2 linked regions of the Sphingobium yanoikuyae genome follow. The protein of the gene in region 1 interacts with the protein of each later gene in a pairwise test. Links are inferred from orthologs where the notes say so. Each region holds a gene or a part of one and is shown in the gene's direction. Other genes may lie near its edges. The genes, in order: ssb and U0025_RS01580.

Evidence for each region.
Region 2: the proteins of ssb (region 1) and U0025_RS01580 interact in binary tests that used the Escherichia coli proteins (3 or more experiments, as listed by UniProt). The link is inferred for Sphingobium yanoikuyae from one-to-one orthologs.

The regions. Positions count from the first base shown.
Region 1 is NZ_CP139979.1:3,900,786-3,907,799, forward strand. What follows is about bases 2,386-5,239. They hold ssb (single-stranded DNA-binding protein), read left to right. Parts: upstream 2,386-3,426; coding sequence 3,427-4,053; downstream 4,054-5,239. Other genes in these bases: feoB (ferrous iron transporter B), read left to right, coding at 2,386-3,337; U0025_RS18040 (NAD-dependent epimerase/dehydratase family protein), read left to right, coding at 4,083-5,036; U0025_RS18045 (hypothetical protein), read left to right, coding at 5,199-5,239. In the rest of the region: U0025_RS18015 (DMT family transporter), read left to right, coding at 1-476; U0025_RS18020 (COQ9 family protein), read left to right, coding at 486-1,151; U0025_RS18025 (FeoA family protein), read left to right, coding at 1,227-1,484; more of feoB, read left to right, coding at 1,481-2,385; more of U0025_RS18045, read left to right, coding at 5,240-5,330; U0025_RS18050 (UTP--glucose-1-phosphate uridylyltransferase), read right to left, coding at 5,374-6,252; U0025_RS18055 (hypothetical protein), read right to left, coding at 6,344-6,823; U0025_RS18060 (DUF1674 domain-containing protein), read right to left, coding at 6,982-7,014. UniProt on the Escherichia coli protein: Plays an important role in DNA replication, recombination and repair. Binds to ssDNA and to an array of partner proteins to recruit them to their sites of action during DNA metabolism. Acts as a sliding platform that migrates on DNA via reptation.
Region 2 is NZ_CP139979.1:334,906-341,990, reverse strand. Bases 3,598-6,522 are described here. They hold U0025_RS01580 (primosomal protein N'), read left to right. Parts: upstream 3,598-3,938; coding sequence 3,939-6,107; downstream 6,108-6,522. Other genes in these bases: U0025_RS01575 (SGNH/GDSL hydrolase family protein), read left to right, coding at 6,153-6,522; U0025_RS01585 (DUF2490 domain-containing protein), read left to right, coding at 3,598-3,900. Outside these bases: U0025_RS01605 (hypothetical protein), read left to right, coding at 1-563; U0025_RS01600 (GGDEF domain-containing protein), read right to left, coding at 776-1,984; U0025_RS01595 (antibiotic biosynthesis monooxygenase family protein), read right to left, coding at 2,054-2,380; fsa (fructose-6-phosphate aldolase), read right to left, coding at 2,467-3,120; more of U0025_RS01585, read left to right, coding at 3,250-3,597; more of U0025_RS01575, read left to right, coding at 6,523-6,827; U0025_RS01570 (OmpA family protein), read right to left, coding at 6,913-7,085.

The DNA.
Region 1 (7,014 bases):
TGGCCGCGATCGGCGCGGCCATATTGATGGGCAGCAGCTATGAGCTGTCGCCTGTCAACCTGAAGGGCGACCTGTTCTGCCTGCTCGCCGGGCTGCTCTACACTACCTATCTTCTGCTGATCCAGGGCGCGCGCAAGCGGCTGGACAGCTGGTCGGTGCTCGCGGTCGTCAGCGCGGCCGGGGCCTTGCCGCTGCTGCTCGCCGCCAATGCGATGGGCGAAACGGTGATGCCGCAAGACTGGACGCCGCTCATCATCCTTGCCCTGTCCAGCCAGATCGTTGGCCAGGGGTTGCTCACCTATGCGCTCGGCTGCTTTTCGCCGCTGGTGCTGGGGCTCAGCCTGTTGCTGCAACCCGCCGTCGCCGCGCTGGCCGGTTGGCTGCTGTTCGGCGAAACATTGAGCGCGACCGACATTGTCGGCGGCGTGGCCGTGACGATCGCACTGGTGCTTGTGCGCCTGCCGCGACGGGCCTAGATTGGCGCCATGACCGACCAGACCCAAGACCTGACCCTGGACGAGATCCGCGCATTGCTGGCGCCGATCCTGCCGCGCCACGCCGCCTTTGACGGCTGGCGGCCCGAAGCGGTGGCGATGGCGGCGGCGGAAAAGGGCATCGATGCCGATGTCGCCGCGCTGGCCTTCGACAATCGTGCCATGGGCATGATCGAGGCCTGGTTCGCCAGCATCGACACGCGGATGCTGGAGGCGTTGCCCCCCGAAAAGCTGGCCGCCATGTCGATCCGCAAGAAGATCAGCGCGCTGATCGAGACCCGCCTGGCCCTGTTGGCGCCCGACCGCGAAGCGCTGCGCCGGGCGCAGGCGATTCTGGCGATGCCGACCAATGCCGTGCGCGCCGCCAAGCTGGGCTGGCACGCCGCCGATATCATGTGGCGGGCAGCGGGCGACACCGCCACCGACCTCAACCATTATAGCAAGCGCGCGACGCTCGGCAGCATCTATGCCGCGACGCTGCTGACCTTCGTCAATGACGAGAGCGAGGATCATGCCGACAGCCGCGCCTTCGTCGGCCGGCGGATCGAGGGGATCATGCGTTTCGAGAAGATGAAGGCCCGTTTCAAGGGCGTGGGCGATGGCGAGCATCTCAGCCTGTCGCGCTTCATCGGCCGGCTGCGCTACCCGGCGGTGTGAAGTTCGGGCTGGCCTTCACCAGACGTAATTGATAGTCAGTCGCAAATCTGATTTCTGGTTAAGAGTCCATCCTCCTTGCGCCTGACCGATCTGCCCCTGCGCCAACCCGCTTTTGTTGAAACCATCGACTGGGAATCGCTGTCGTCCGTGGAAGGACAGCGCCTGCGCGAGTTCGGCCTGTGCGAAGGTGCCAGCGTCGAGGCACTGCATCATGGCGGCCTGCTGGGTCGTGGACCGCTGGCGGTGAAGATCGGGCGCATGACCATCGCCATGCGCCGCACTCATGCCGCCGCCGTGGAGGTCAGCACCGGCCCGCAGGAGGCGCAGGCATGAGCGGTCTTCCCCTCGTCGCGCTGGTCGGCAATCCCAATGCGGGCAAGTCCGCCCTGTTCAACGCGCTGACCGGTGCGCGGCAGAAGCTGGGCAATTATCCGGGCGTCACGGTGGAGCGCAAGGCGGGCCGCCTGTCGCTGGCCGACGGCCGGCCGGTCGAACTGGTCGATCTGCCCGGCACCTACAGCCTGTCGCCTGCCAGCCCCGACGAACAGGTGACGCGCGACTTCGTGCTAGGCAAACAGACCGGCGAGAAGCTGCCCGATGCACTGGTGATCGTGGTCGACGCGTCAAACCTCGACAATCATCTGCGCTTCGCGCTGGAGTTGATCGCGCTGGGACTGCCCACCGTCGTCGCACTCAACATGGTCGATCTGGCCACCCGCGACGGGCTGGAACTGGACGCCAATGTGCTGGCGCAGGAACTGGGCGTGCCGGTGGTGTCCACCGTGGCGGTGCGCAAGCGCGGCCTGGATCATCTCAGGACCGAGCTGGAAACGCTGCTCGGCGCCCAGACGGGCATGTTGCGCGCCTCCGCCGGTGAACCCGATTTCGACGCCGTGCGCCGCGAGGCCCGGCGCATCGCCCGCGCCGCAATCGTGCGCGAGACGCCATCGCGCCGGCTGACGGCAGCGGTCGACCGGGTTCTACTGCATCCGATAGGCGGCCTCATCGTTTTGGCAGCCCTATTGTTCGTCATGTTCCAGGCGGTCTTCACTTGGGCCAAACCGCCGTCCGATATTCTGGAAGGCTGGGTCACGGCACTCGGCGAAGCAGTAACTAGCACCCTGCCGCCCGGCATCATCCACGACTTCCTGTTGCAGGGCGTGGTCGGCGGCGTCGGCGCGGTGATCGTGTTCCTGCCGCAGATCCTGATCCTCTTCTTCTTCATCCTGATGCTGGAGGCGACCGGCTATATGGCCCGTGCCGCCTTCCTGATGGATGGCATCATGGCCAAGGTCGGCCTGTCGGGCCGGGCCTTCATCCCGCTGCTCTCCTCCTTCGCCTGCGCGGTGCCGGGGATCATGGCGACGCGCACGATCAGCGATCCCAAGGACCGGCTGACCACGATCCTGATCGCGCCGCTGATGACCTGTTCGGCGCGGCTGCCGGTCTATGGCCTGATCATCGCCGCCTTCATTCCGGCGCGCAGCGTGGGGCCGGGCATCGGCCTCCAGGGGCTGGTGCTGTTCCTGCTCTATGTCGCCGGCATCGTCGGTGCCATGCTGGCCGCCTGGGCACTGCGCCTGACCGTGGCCAAGGGCCGCAGCGGCGGGTTCCTGATGGAAATGCCGAAATATCAGTGGCCCCGGCCCCAGGATATCTTGATCGGCCTGTGGCAGCGCGGCGTCATCTTCCTCAAGCGCGCCGGCACCATCATCCTGGCCACCAATATCGTGCTGTGGGTGCTGGCCAGCTTCCCCCATGCGCCCGAGGGCGTGAAGCAGAGCGAATATTCGATCGCCGGGCGGATCGCGGGCGGCATCAACGTGCTGGTCGAGCCGATCGGCTTTAACCGCGACATTTCGCTCGCCCTGCTGCCCAGCATGGCGGCGCGCGAAGTCGCCGTGTCCGCCATCGCCACCGTCTATGCGATCGATGCCGAGGATGATGCCGAGGCGCTGGAACAGGGGCTGGGTGATCGGCTGGCCGGCCGCTGGAGCCTGGCTACCGCGCTCGCCTTCCTGGCCTGGTTCGTGTTCGCGCCGCAGTGCATCTCGACCATTGCCGTTACCCGGCGCGAGACCAATGGCTGGAAATGGCCGCTGTTCATGATCGGTTATCTGTTCGTGCTGGCCTATGCCGCGGCGGGCGTGACATATTGGGCAGCAATCGCGATGGGACTCGGCTGATCCCAAGCCCCGGACATTTGGCCTAGCTTTGTTCTTTACCGCCAAGGCGAGGCTTCTATAACGGCGCCTTTAGTGCTTTCGGAGGAATCATGGCAGGCTCGGTCAACAAGGTCATTCTCATCGGGAATCTGGGGGCCGACCCGGAAGTGAAGAGCTTCCAGAATGGCGGCAAGATCTGCAACCTGCGGATCGCGACCTCGGAAAGCTGGAAGGACCGCATGTCGGGGGAGCGCAAGGAGCGCACCGAATGGCATAGCGTCGTCATCAATTCCGAAGGCCTGGTCGGCGTCGCCGAGCGCTTCCTGCGCAAGGGATCGAAGATCTACATCGAAGGCCAGCTGCGCACCCGCAAGTGGCAGGACAATAATGGCAATGACCGCTACACCACCGAAGTCGCCCTGTCGGGCCCCGGCGCGGTGCTGACCATGCTGGACGGTGCGCCGGGTGGCGGTGGCGGTCAGGGCGGCGGCTATGGCGGTGGTCGCTCGTCGGGCGGCGGCAACCAGGGCGTCAGCGACTGGGGCGCAAGCAGCGGCGGCTTTGGCGGCGGCGATTATGACGATTTCGGCGGCGGCAACAGCGGCGGCGGCTTTGGTGGCGGACGCTCCTCGGGCGGCGGCAACCAGGGTGGCGGCTTTGGCGGCGGACGCTCCTCGGGTGGCGGCCAGGGCGGCCCGAACTTCGACAACGACCTGGACGACGAAGTGCCGTTCTGATCGATCCTTTCCACAGGGATTGACCTGACATGCATGTCCTGCTGACCGGATCGTCGGGCTGGCTGGGCCGTTTCCTGGCGCCGATGCTGCGCGCGGCGGGACATGCTGTGACCGGCCTGGACGTCGCGCCGGGCCGGGGCACCGACATCATCGGATCGGTCGCCGACCGGGCGCTGATCGACCGGGCCTTTGCCGAGCGCGGGATCGAAGCGGTGATCCATGGCGGCGCGTTGCACAAGCCGGACATCGCCCGCTACCCCGCCCAGGCCTTCATCGGCGTCAATGTCACCGGCACGCGCAACCTGCTGGAGGCTGCGGTCGCGGCGGGGCATGACCGCTTCGTCATGACATCCACCACGTCGCTGATGATCAGCCAGGCGGTGCGCGACGAGGCGGGCGACGCGGCGGTGTGGCTGGACGAGCAGAGCGGGCCGCTGGAGCCGCGCAACATCTATGGCGTGACCAAGCTGGCGGCCGAGGGGCTGTGCCGGGTGCAGCAACTGGAGCAGGGCATTGGCTGCACCATCTTGCGTACTGCCCGCTTCTTCCCGGAGGATGACGACACGGACGCCAGCCTGTCGGGGCAGAATCTGAAGGCCAATGAATTTCTCCATCGCCGGCTGACGGTCGAGGATGCGGCGCGAGCGCATCTGGTCGCGCTGGAACGGACGCCGCCGGCGCGCTGCGAAACCTATCTGGTGTCGGCACCGACGCCCTTCTGTCGGGAGGACGCCATCGAACTGAAACGCGATGCGGCAGCGGTGATCGCGCGGCATTTTCCGGAAGCCGCAGAGCTATATGCCCGGCGTGGCTGGCAACTGCCGGCGTCAATCGGCCGGGTCTATGACGCGGGGTTGGCGCAGCGCCAGATGGGGTTTCGCTGCGCGACGGCCTTTGCCGCGATCCTGACGGCGCTGGCGAATGATGCGGCGATGCCGTTCATCCACGACGCCGATTATGTGTCGCCGGCGGTGCAAAGTTGACAGTGAAGCTGACAGTTTGAGCCCATTGTTGCGTTACTGATTTGAAAGCAGCCATTCCGATCATTCGTTACTTTTAATCACGAATGATGATCGATCCGCTGCATCAGTGTGAGTGGAGAGATGGATGTGACTCTCCGCTCGCATTATGCGATAATGATTTGCATGAGCAAGATTGAAGCTGCCATCGGTGTGCCAATCCGGCAGATAGTCCGCCCGCTGCAACTGGCAATCGGTGGCACCATCACCCTGTCGGGCATCGGGATTTTGCTGGCACAGGCCGTCCGCCTGCTCTGACGGTCAGCAGGGGCGACCAGCGGCCACCCCTGCGGATCGAAGCCTAGTTGGCCAGTTCGGCCTTCGCGAAGTCGCGGATATGGGCGCCGATATCCTCGCGCTCCAGCGCCAGGGCGAGGTTCGCCTCGATATAGCCGGCCTTGGAGCCGCAGTCGAAACGGCGACCGTCGAAGGTGACACCGTGGAAGGGCTGCTTGCCGATCAGCGAGGCCATGGCATCGGTCAGCTGGATCTCGCCGCCCGCGCCCTTTTCCTGGGTTTCCAGGATCGTCATGACGTCGGGCTGCAGGATATAGCGGCCGGGCAGGATGAGGTTGGAGGGGGCGGTGCCGAGCTTGGGCTTTTCCACCAGGCCCTTCACCTCGGTCAGGGCGCCGTCGCGCGCGCCCGGATCGATCACGCCATAGCTGGGCGTCTGGTCCATCGGGATTTCGAGCGCGCAGACCAGATTGCCGCCGACCTTTTCATAGGCCTCGACCATCTGCTTCATGCAGCCATTGCCGGGCGCGCCCTTCATGAACTCGTCGGGCAGGATGATGGCGAACGGTTCGTCACCGACGATGTCGCGGGCACACCAGATGGCGTGGCCAAGGCCCAGCGGCTCCTGCTGGCGCAGGAACACTGCATCACCGGGCGCCAGGCGCGTCCCTTCGAGTGCCGACAGATCCTTGCCGCGCTCGCGCTGGGTGATCTCGCATTCGAAGGCGATGTCGAAATAATCCTCGATCGCGCCCTTGCCGCGTCCGGTGACGAAGATCATCTGCTCGATCCCCGCTTCGCGCGCTTCATCCACCGCATATTGGATCAGCGGACGATCGACCACGGGCAGCAATTCCTTGGGCACCGACTTGGTGGCGGGCAGGAAACGCGTGCCAAGACCGGCGACAGGAAAGACGGCTTTGCGAATCGGTTTGTTCGACATGGGACTCCGTTCTCGATGAGTGCCGGCTCGCTTGGGGGGATCGCGAACCGGGAGAAAAAGGTCAAGCGCTACGGCAACTTGTCTTTATGGGTCAGATCGTCAGAAGACGCTGTGCAACCTGTTCCAGCGCCGCAATTTCATTATCCAAATGCTCCAGGCTTACATATTGAGCATTGTTACGTAAGTCGCGGCACAGAAAGCCTTCAGGTGACGGCTGCTGAAAGCCGCCGATGATGAGGGTACGGAAACGGTCGATCCGCTGGAGATCGCGCTCGACCTCCGCAATTTCGGTCAGCCCGGCCGCGTTGCGCCGATCCCGCATGGCGACGGTCGTGCGCAATTCGGTCATCAGCTTGGTCATGGTCGGCCGCGTGCGGGCCCCCACGGTGCGGACGTCGCCCATGGTTTCCCGCAGTTCGGCCAGCCGCGCCTCCAGACTATGTTCCAGCATCGTCCAGGCGCAGACCAGCCGACCGATACCGCACAATAATGCCGCATCTTCCGGCGCATAGGCCGCAACCGGCTTCGTCACCTTGTCGTCCTGCGCCAATTCCGCGCTCACGCCCCGCATACTCCTCATGCCCCTGAATCTGCGCAGACCCGGCCGGAAAGGCCAGAGCAACGGGTCGCGCTCGCCCGCTAGCCGGGCACGGGCCAGCGGAATATGTGCTGAAACGTCGGCAAGCCGAACAAGTTGCGTTCAGCGGTGGCCGATCGGAAGGCGCCAGATCAGAAGTCGATGGCGATGCCCTTGCGCTCCCA
Region 2 (7,085 bases), 3.6 Mb from region 1 along the record:
ACACGCCCTATCGCGCTGTCCTCACTGCTTTCATAGATGCCCGTCACGGCAATGTTATCGCTCATACTGTGACCGTCGGCCGGCCAATGGCTGACGACCTCCTCCACTTGTTTACCGAGGCCGTGGAAAAGACAAAGCCTAAAACGCCTTCGCCCGCGTCGTTGGTAATTTACCGGGGCGCTCCCATCAATGATCCGCGGCTGAAGGCTCAGATGCGCTTACTCGGCATTTCTGAGCCAGACATACAGGTAGATGCTCGCCGCCCAGGATTGCCTCTCACTGCTCTGTTTGGAACTAAGCTCGGTCGTGTCGCGGTCAATCCACGCAGCGATCCTTCAAACCCATACGCAGTTGATGAGTCTCTCCCTCTGCATGTTGTGCGTCCAGCTATTGCCCTTCTCTTAGAACGCCATCACGCAGGCCTTCAGGTTAATCGTGAGATCGCGGCAATCGCATCAGCTACCACTGCAGTACAGGCGGTTACCAAAGGGCCGCAAAAATCAAACAATCAGGAATTTACCTCAGCTCGACTCCCACGCACAAATAGCAAAAATAGCCGTTAAACAATGAGCTGCCACTACTAACGATACGCCCATCGACACCAAACTGCATCTACCCCATTGCGGTCGGAGCAGAGGTTGACACAAAACCCGCTTCAGAGGAGCAGAGGTTGAAAATCAGCCGTGATCCTCTGGTGACAAAAGTGCCGAAATGCGTGGGTGCCAGGATCAGACTTCCTGACAACCGACACGAAAAGATAACTCGGGGTCGCCAATCAGGCGCGACTTGCCACCTTGGCGAGGCGCAGTGGCGGGGTCGCGACGCTCAGATCCACGCCCGATTCAACCGACATGCGATCGCGCCCCTTGCGCTTGGCGTCATAGAGCGCGCGGTCTGCCCGATCGAACAGGTGCGGCAGTTCCTCCGTGCCCGTGATGCTTGCCGCCGCCCCGATGCTGGTCGACACTTGCAGACTCGCCCCGGCGACACCCGCCCCGCTCTGCGCAAAACGATGGCAGATGCGGCGACCGAGCGCCGGCAGATTTTCGGGCGGAAGACCGAACAGCAGAACGGCAAACTCGTCACCGCCCAGCCGCGCCACCAGTGCATCGGCGGGCACGCAATCCGTCAATATTGCAGCCAGTCCCGACAGCAGCCGGTCGCCGGTTGCATGGCCGAAGCCGTCATTGACCGCCTTGAAATGATCGACGTCGCACAGCAGCAGCGCCACCGGCTGGCCGGCCCGCCGCGCCAGCGCCATCCCGGCTGCCGCCTTCGCCTCGAACGCGCGGCGATTATAGGCCCCGGTCAGCGAATCCCGCTCGGCCAGCGCGGTGATCTGCCGTTCGCGCCGGTGACGCACCGCCGCCAGCATCAGCAGCGCCAGCGACACCTCGACCAATATGCCCTCATAGAGCGACGCCTTGATCAGCAGCCCCTTGAAGCCGACCAGGCTGACGAAAAGGCCCGGCATGAAGATCAGCCCCGACTTGGCGAGGTAGAAGATGCCATGGCCAAGGAAAATATGCCCCAGCCGCACCGCATCGCGCACTTCGCTGGTGCGGCGGAGCGAGAGCAGGAGGGACGCGGCCTTGAGCGACAGGATCGCGACCAGCGCCGAATTGACGAGGCCGAACAGGGCGGTGCGGTCATTTGCCGGATCGGTGCCCAGCAGCGCCACCCAGACCAGCAGCACGCCGAGCCAGATGCCAGGGAGGCGTCGCCCGGCAAAGGCCGCCGCCCCCTTGGCGAACAACAGATGCGCCACCACCAGCAGGCCATTGGCCAACCAGACATAGAGAAGGAAGCTGTCCACCGTGCGCAGCACCGACATGCCGCTGCCCACCACGATGGTCGCGAATCCCGCACTCCACCAGGCGAGCGAGCGCACCTTTGCCAGACGCCATTCGGCAGCCAGCACCAGCGCCGCAACAAGGGCGATGGCCTGGGTCATGAGCAGCATGGTGACGGCGTCGATCGGCATGGACAGGTTCATCGGGGAAAGGAGCGTGTTATCTATCCGAATATGCTGAACAAAAGGTTCCCGCCCGGCTCAGCTCGTCGCACGCACCAGCAGGTCGTCTGTGACCGTCATGGTAAAGATCGGATCGGCATCCGCCGGCACTTCGGCGATCGCGTCGACAAAGGCGGCGCGGGTTGCCGGGTCGTCATAGACCATCTTCGCATCGAAGGCCGCGCGCCAGGTCGCCTCGTCCGGCCATTCGGCATAGCCCACGAACCGCCCGTCCGCATCGCGGTGCAGGCGCGATCCATAGCTGCCATATTTTTCACGGATGAGGTCGGTGCCGCGGCGCCAGGCGGCGCGGAACTGCTCTTCCTTGCCGGGGTGGACGCGCCACCAATAGACCGCAACGAACATGGCCACCTCCTTGTGCGGAGACAATGGCCGGGCGGCGGCAGGAGTTCCGGCGGGCAGGCCGATCGCCCGCCCGCCGGCAATGTCGCTTAGAGGATCGACTGGCCGGTCTTGGCCCAGTCCGACATGAAGCCGGCAATGCCCTTGTCGGTCAGCACATGGTTGAACAGTGCCTTGATGACGGCCGGCGGCGCGGTCATCACGTCCGCGCCGATCTTGGCGCTGTCGAGCACGTGGATCGGGTGACGGACCGACGCGACCAGGATTTCGGTGTCGAACGCGTAATTGTCATAGATCAGGCGGATGTCTTCGATCAGCTGCATGCCGTCGAAGCCATTATCGTCATGACGGCCGACGAAGGGCGAGATGAAGCTGGCGCCGGCCTTGGCCGCGAGCAGCGCCTGGTTGGCCGAGAAGCAGAGGGTGACGTTCACCATCACGCCATCGTCGGTCAGCGCCTTGCAGGTCTTGAGGCCGTCGATGGTCAGCGGCACCTTGATGCAGACATTGGGAGCGATCTTCCGCAGGACCGCGGCTTCCTTCATCATCGTCTCATGGTCGAGCGCGACGACTTCGGCTGATACCGGGCCGTCCACGACGCCGCAGATTTCCTCGATCACTTCCAGGAACTTGCGGCCCGACTTGTGGATCAGCGACGGGTTGGTGGTGACGCCGTCCAGCAGGCCGGTGGCGGCCAGGTCACGGATTTCGGCAATGTCGGCGGTGTCGACGAAGAATTTCATGGGATGCTCCGGGGCAGGATTCGCGAATCGGCTCCCTTTAGCGGCTGGCCGATGGATTGGCCATCGGGGCGAACGGCGATTGCCTTGGCCCCCGCCGCCTTCTACCTCTTCCGCGACAGGGGAGCGGCCATGAAGTTTGCGATGCGCGCATATATTTGCCTGACCGCCCTCGCCATGCTCGTCCTGCCCTTTCCTGCCCGCGCTGCGGATCAGGAGGCGCAGACCTGGATCAGCGCTGGCGGCGTCGCGCAGATTGACGACAATGATCGCATCGGCATCGAAACAAGCTATCGCCTGCGGCCGGCCGATGACCAGCTGCTGCAACGGATCACCCTGGACCATCGGATTGCCGACGGCGTGCAGCTGGGCGGCGGCTTCGCCTTCGTTACCAGCCGAAGGCAGAAGGAAATGCGCTTTCACCAGCAACTGATCATCGACCTGGGCGTGCTGCAGAGCCGCACCCGGCTGGAACAGCGCTATATCGACAGCGCCGCGCGCCCGGCCTGGCGCCTGCGCGAACGTATCCAGATCGACATCCCGCTGGAAAAGCAGCGGAAATGGTTCCTCCTGACCTCCGCCGAATTTTTCTTCGAACTGCACAAGCCAAGCGCGGTCCAGGACAGCGAACTTGTGACCACGCGGCAGCTGATCGGCCTGCGTCATGTGCTGACGCCGCGGCTCGGCATCCAGCTCAGCTATATGCGCCAGCATAGTTTTCCCGACGACCGCCCCGATGAGGTCGTCCATGTCCCCTGGCTGGCGATCGCCTGGCGGCTCTGACGATTTGCCAGAACGGCAAGAGCGGTTAAGGACGCTGCATGGCCCGCGCCCGTGTCCTCCTGCTCAATGCCGCCCTCGGCCCGCTCGACTATCGCATCCCCCATGGCATGACGGCCAGGCCGGGCAGCATCGTGGTCGCCCCGCTGGGCCCGCGCCAGCTGGTCGGTGTGGTCTGGGACGAGGAGTCCTTTCCGGATGTCGAGACGGTCGGCGACAACCGGCTGCGCAACCTGCTGGAAGTGCTGGACGCGCCACCGCTGCCTGAAACGCTGCGCCGGCTGATCGAATGGACCGCCGACTATTATCTCGCCCCGCCGGCCGCCGTGCTGCGCATGGCACTGGCGTCGATGTCCGCGCTGGAGGGCACCCGGACCGTCATCGAATATCGTGCCACCGGCCAGCTGCCCGATCGCATGACCGAACAGCGGACCCAGGCGATGGAGCGGATCGGCGACCGGCAGGGGCTGGTGCGCGAACTGGCGATGATCGGCGGGGTCAGCGATACGGTGATCCGCGGTCTGGTGAAGGCCGGCGCGTTCGAGCCAATCGAGGTCAGCGTCGACACCCCCTTCCCCGAGCCCGACCCGGCCCACGCGCCGCCGGCCCTGTCCGACCAGCAGATGGCGGCCGCGACCGACATGGCGGACGCAGTGCGTGCCCATGAATTCGCCCCCTTCCTGCTCGACGGCGTCACCGGATCGGGCAAGACCGAAGTCTATTTCGAGGCGATCGCCGCGGCCATCCGCGCCGGCAAGCAGACCCTGGTGCTGCTGCCCGAAATCGCCCTGACCGAACCCTTTCTTGAACGGTTCGAAAAACGCTTCGGCACGGTCCCGGTCAACTGGCATAGCGGCCTGCGCCAAAGCGAACGCCGCCGCGCCTGGCGCGCGATCGCGGCGGGCGAGGCCCGCGTCGTCGTCGGTGCCCGATCCGCCCTGTTCCTGCCCTACCCCAATCTGGGCCTGATCGTCGTCGACGAGGCGCATGAAGCGAGCTTCAAGCAGGAGGAAGGCGTCCATTATCACGCCCGCGACGTCGCGGTGATGCGGGGCCTCATCGAACATTTCCCGGTCGTTCTGGCCTCCGCCACTCCCGCGATCGAGACACGGCACCAGGTCGATCTCGGCCGTTATCGCGAGATCAAGCTGCCCGCCCGTTTCGGCGGCGCGCAGATGCCCGATATCGAGGGCATCAACCTGCTGACCGATCCGCCCGAGCGCGGTCGCTGGATCGCGCCGCCGCTGGTGGTGGCGATGGAGGAAGTGCTGGCCAAGGGCGAGCAGAGCCTGCTCTTCCTCAACCGGCGCGGCTATGCGCCGCTGACGCTGTGCCGCCATTGCGGCTATCGCTTCCAATGCCCCAATTGCACCAGCTGGATGGTCGAGCATCGGCTGACCAAGCGGCTGGCCTGCCATCATTGCGGCCATGTCATCCCGGCGCCGCGCTTCTGCCCCGAATGCAAGGAAGAGGACAGCCTGGTCGCCTGCGGCCCCGGCGTCGAGCGCATCGCCGACGAGGTGAAGGCGCTGTGGCCACAGGCGCGGGTTGCCATCGCCACGTCGGACACGCTGCACTCGCCCGCCCGCGCCGCCGATTTCGTGAAGTCGGTCGAGGCTGGGGACATCGACATCATCGTCGGCACCCAGCTCATCACCAAGGGCTATCATTTCCCGAACCTGACCCTGGTCGGCGTGATCGACGCGGACCTGGGGCTGGAGGGCGGCGATCTGCGCGCGTCCGAACGCACCTTCCAGCAGATCATGCAGGTCGCCGGGCGCGCCGGGCGCGGCGAAAAGCCGGGCCATGTCTTCATCCAGACCCGCATGCCCGATGCGGAGGTGATCCAGGCGCTGATCGCCGGCGACAGCGAGCGTTTCTATCTGATCGAGACCGAAAATCGCCGCCGCGCCAATGCCCCGCCCTTCGGCCGCTTCGCCGCGATCATCATCTCCAGTGAGGACAGCGACGAAGCCGCGCAGACCGCGCGACTGATCGGCAAGTCGGCGCCGCAGGTGGAGGGCATGCGCGTCTATGGCCCCGCCCCTGCCCCCCTTTCCGTGCTGCGCGGCCGCCATCGCCACCGGCTGCTGATCCATGCCACGCGCCAGGTCGACATCCAGTCGGTGATCCGCGAATGGCTGGGTAATCTGGTATGGAAATCGACCACCCGCGTCGCGGTGGACGTCGACCCCTACAGCTTCATGTAGGAAATTTACGGAGCCAACCATGGCACGCGACACGACGGGAACCGTATGACAGAATTGTTGTTTCTGGGGGATAGCCACATGAACTGTTTGGCGAAGCCAATCACCGAGGGGCGACTCCGCGGCTATGACTGCCGCATCGTCCAAGTGCCGGGAGCAACAGCCGTCGGATTGCGACATCCCAAATCAAAGACCCAGGCGCTGCAACGATTCCGCGATGTGCTGCTCCCCTTTCGACCGGATTGCATACCAGTTTTTCAGATTGGGGAGGTGGATTGCGGTTTTGTGATCTGGGTCAGGGCACAACGCCACGGCGAGTCGGTTCAGCAACAACTCGATGCTTCCCTCGCCGCCTACCTCAATTTCCTGTCTGAAATGCAGAGCGCAGGTTATTGTCGACAGATCGTAACGTCCGCTACTCTGCCGACGATCGACGACAATCCTGCAACAATGGGCGAGGTTCATATCCTGCGGCAAGAAGTCCAGGCGACCCAACGCGAGCGGACGGATCTGACACTGACCTATAATGACAGATTGCAACAGGGGTGCCGCGCGAGAGGCATTGATTTTCTCGATATCGCAGAACTAATGTTGGACCCTCAAACCCGGCTTATCCGGGATGATCTGAAAAACCCCAATTTGGGCGACCATCATATCCATCCGGATCGGGGGGCCGACCTATGGATCAGCAGCCTGCTGCGCTTCCTTAACATGCGTCCCTGAAGCCTCATTCGGACCATTCAGCTCAAGCGGGGACGCGTAGCGCCACCGTCATGGCGCGGGTGAAGGATTTCGAGCCGATCCGCCGTTAAAGCGGCATCGCATCGCCTGGTGCGACAATGATGACCACGCGGCGGTTTTCCTGACGGCCGACCTCGCTGTCATTGCTCGCGACCGGCGCCCGCAACCCCATGCCCACCGGATGCAGCGCCGCCGACGCCATGCCACCCGCCGCCAGCGCATCGGCCACAGCCTGTGCCC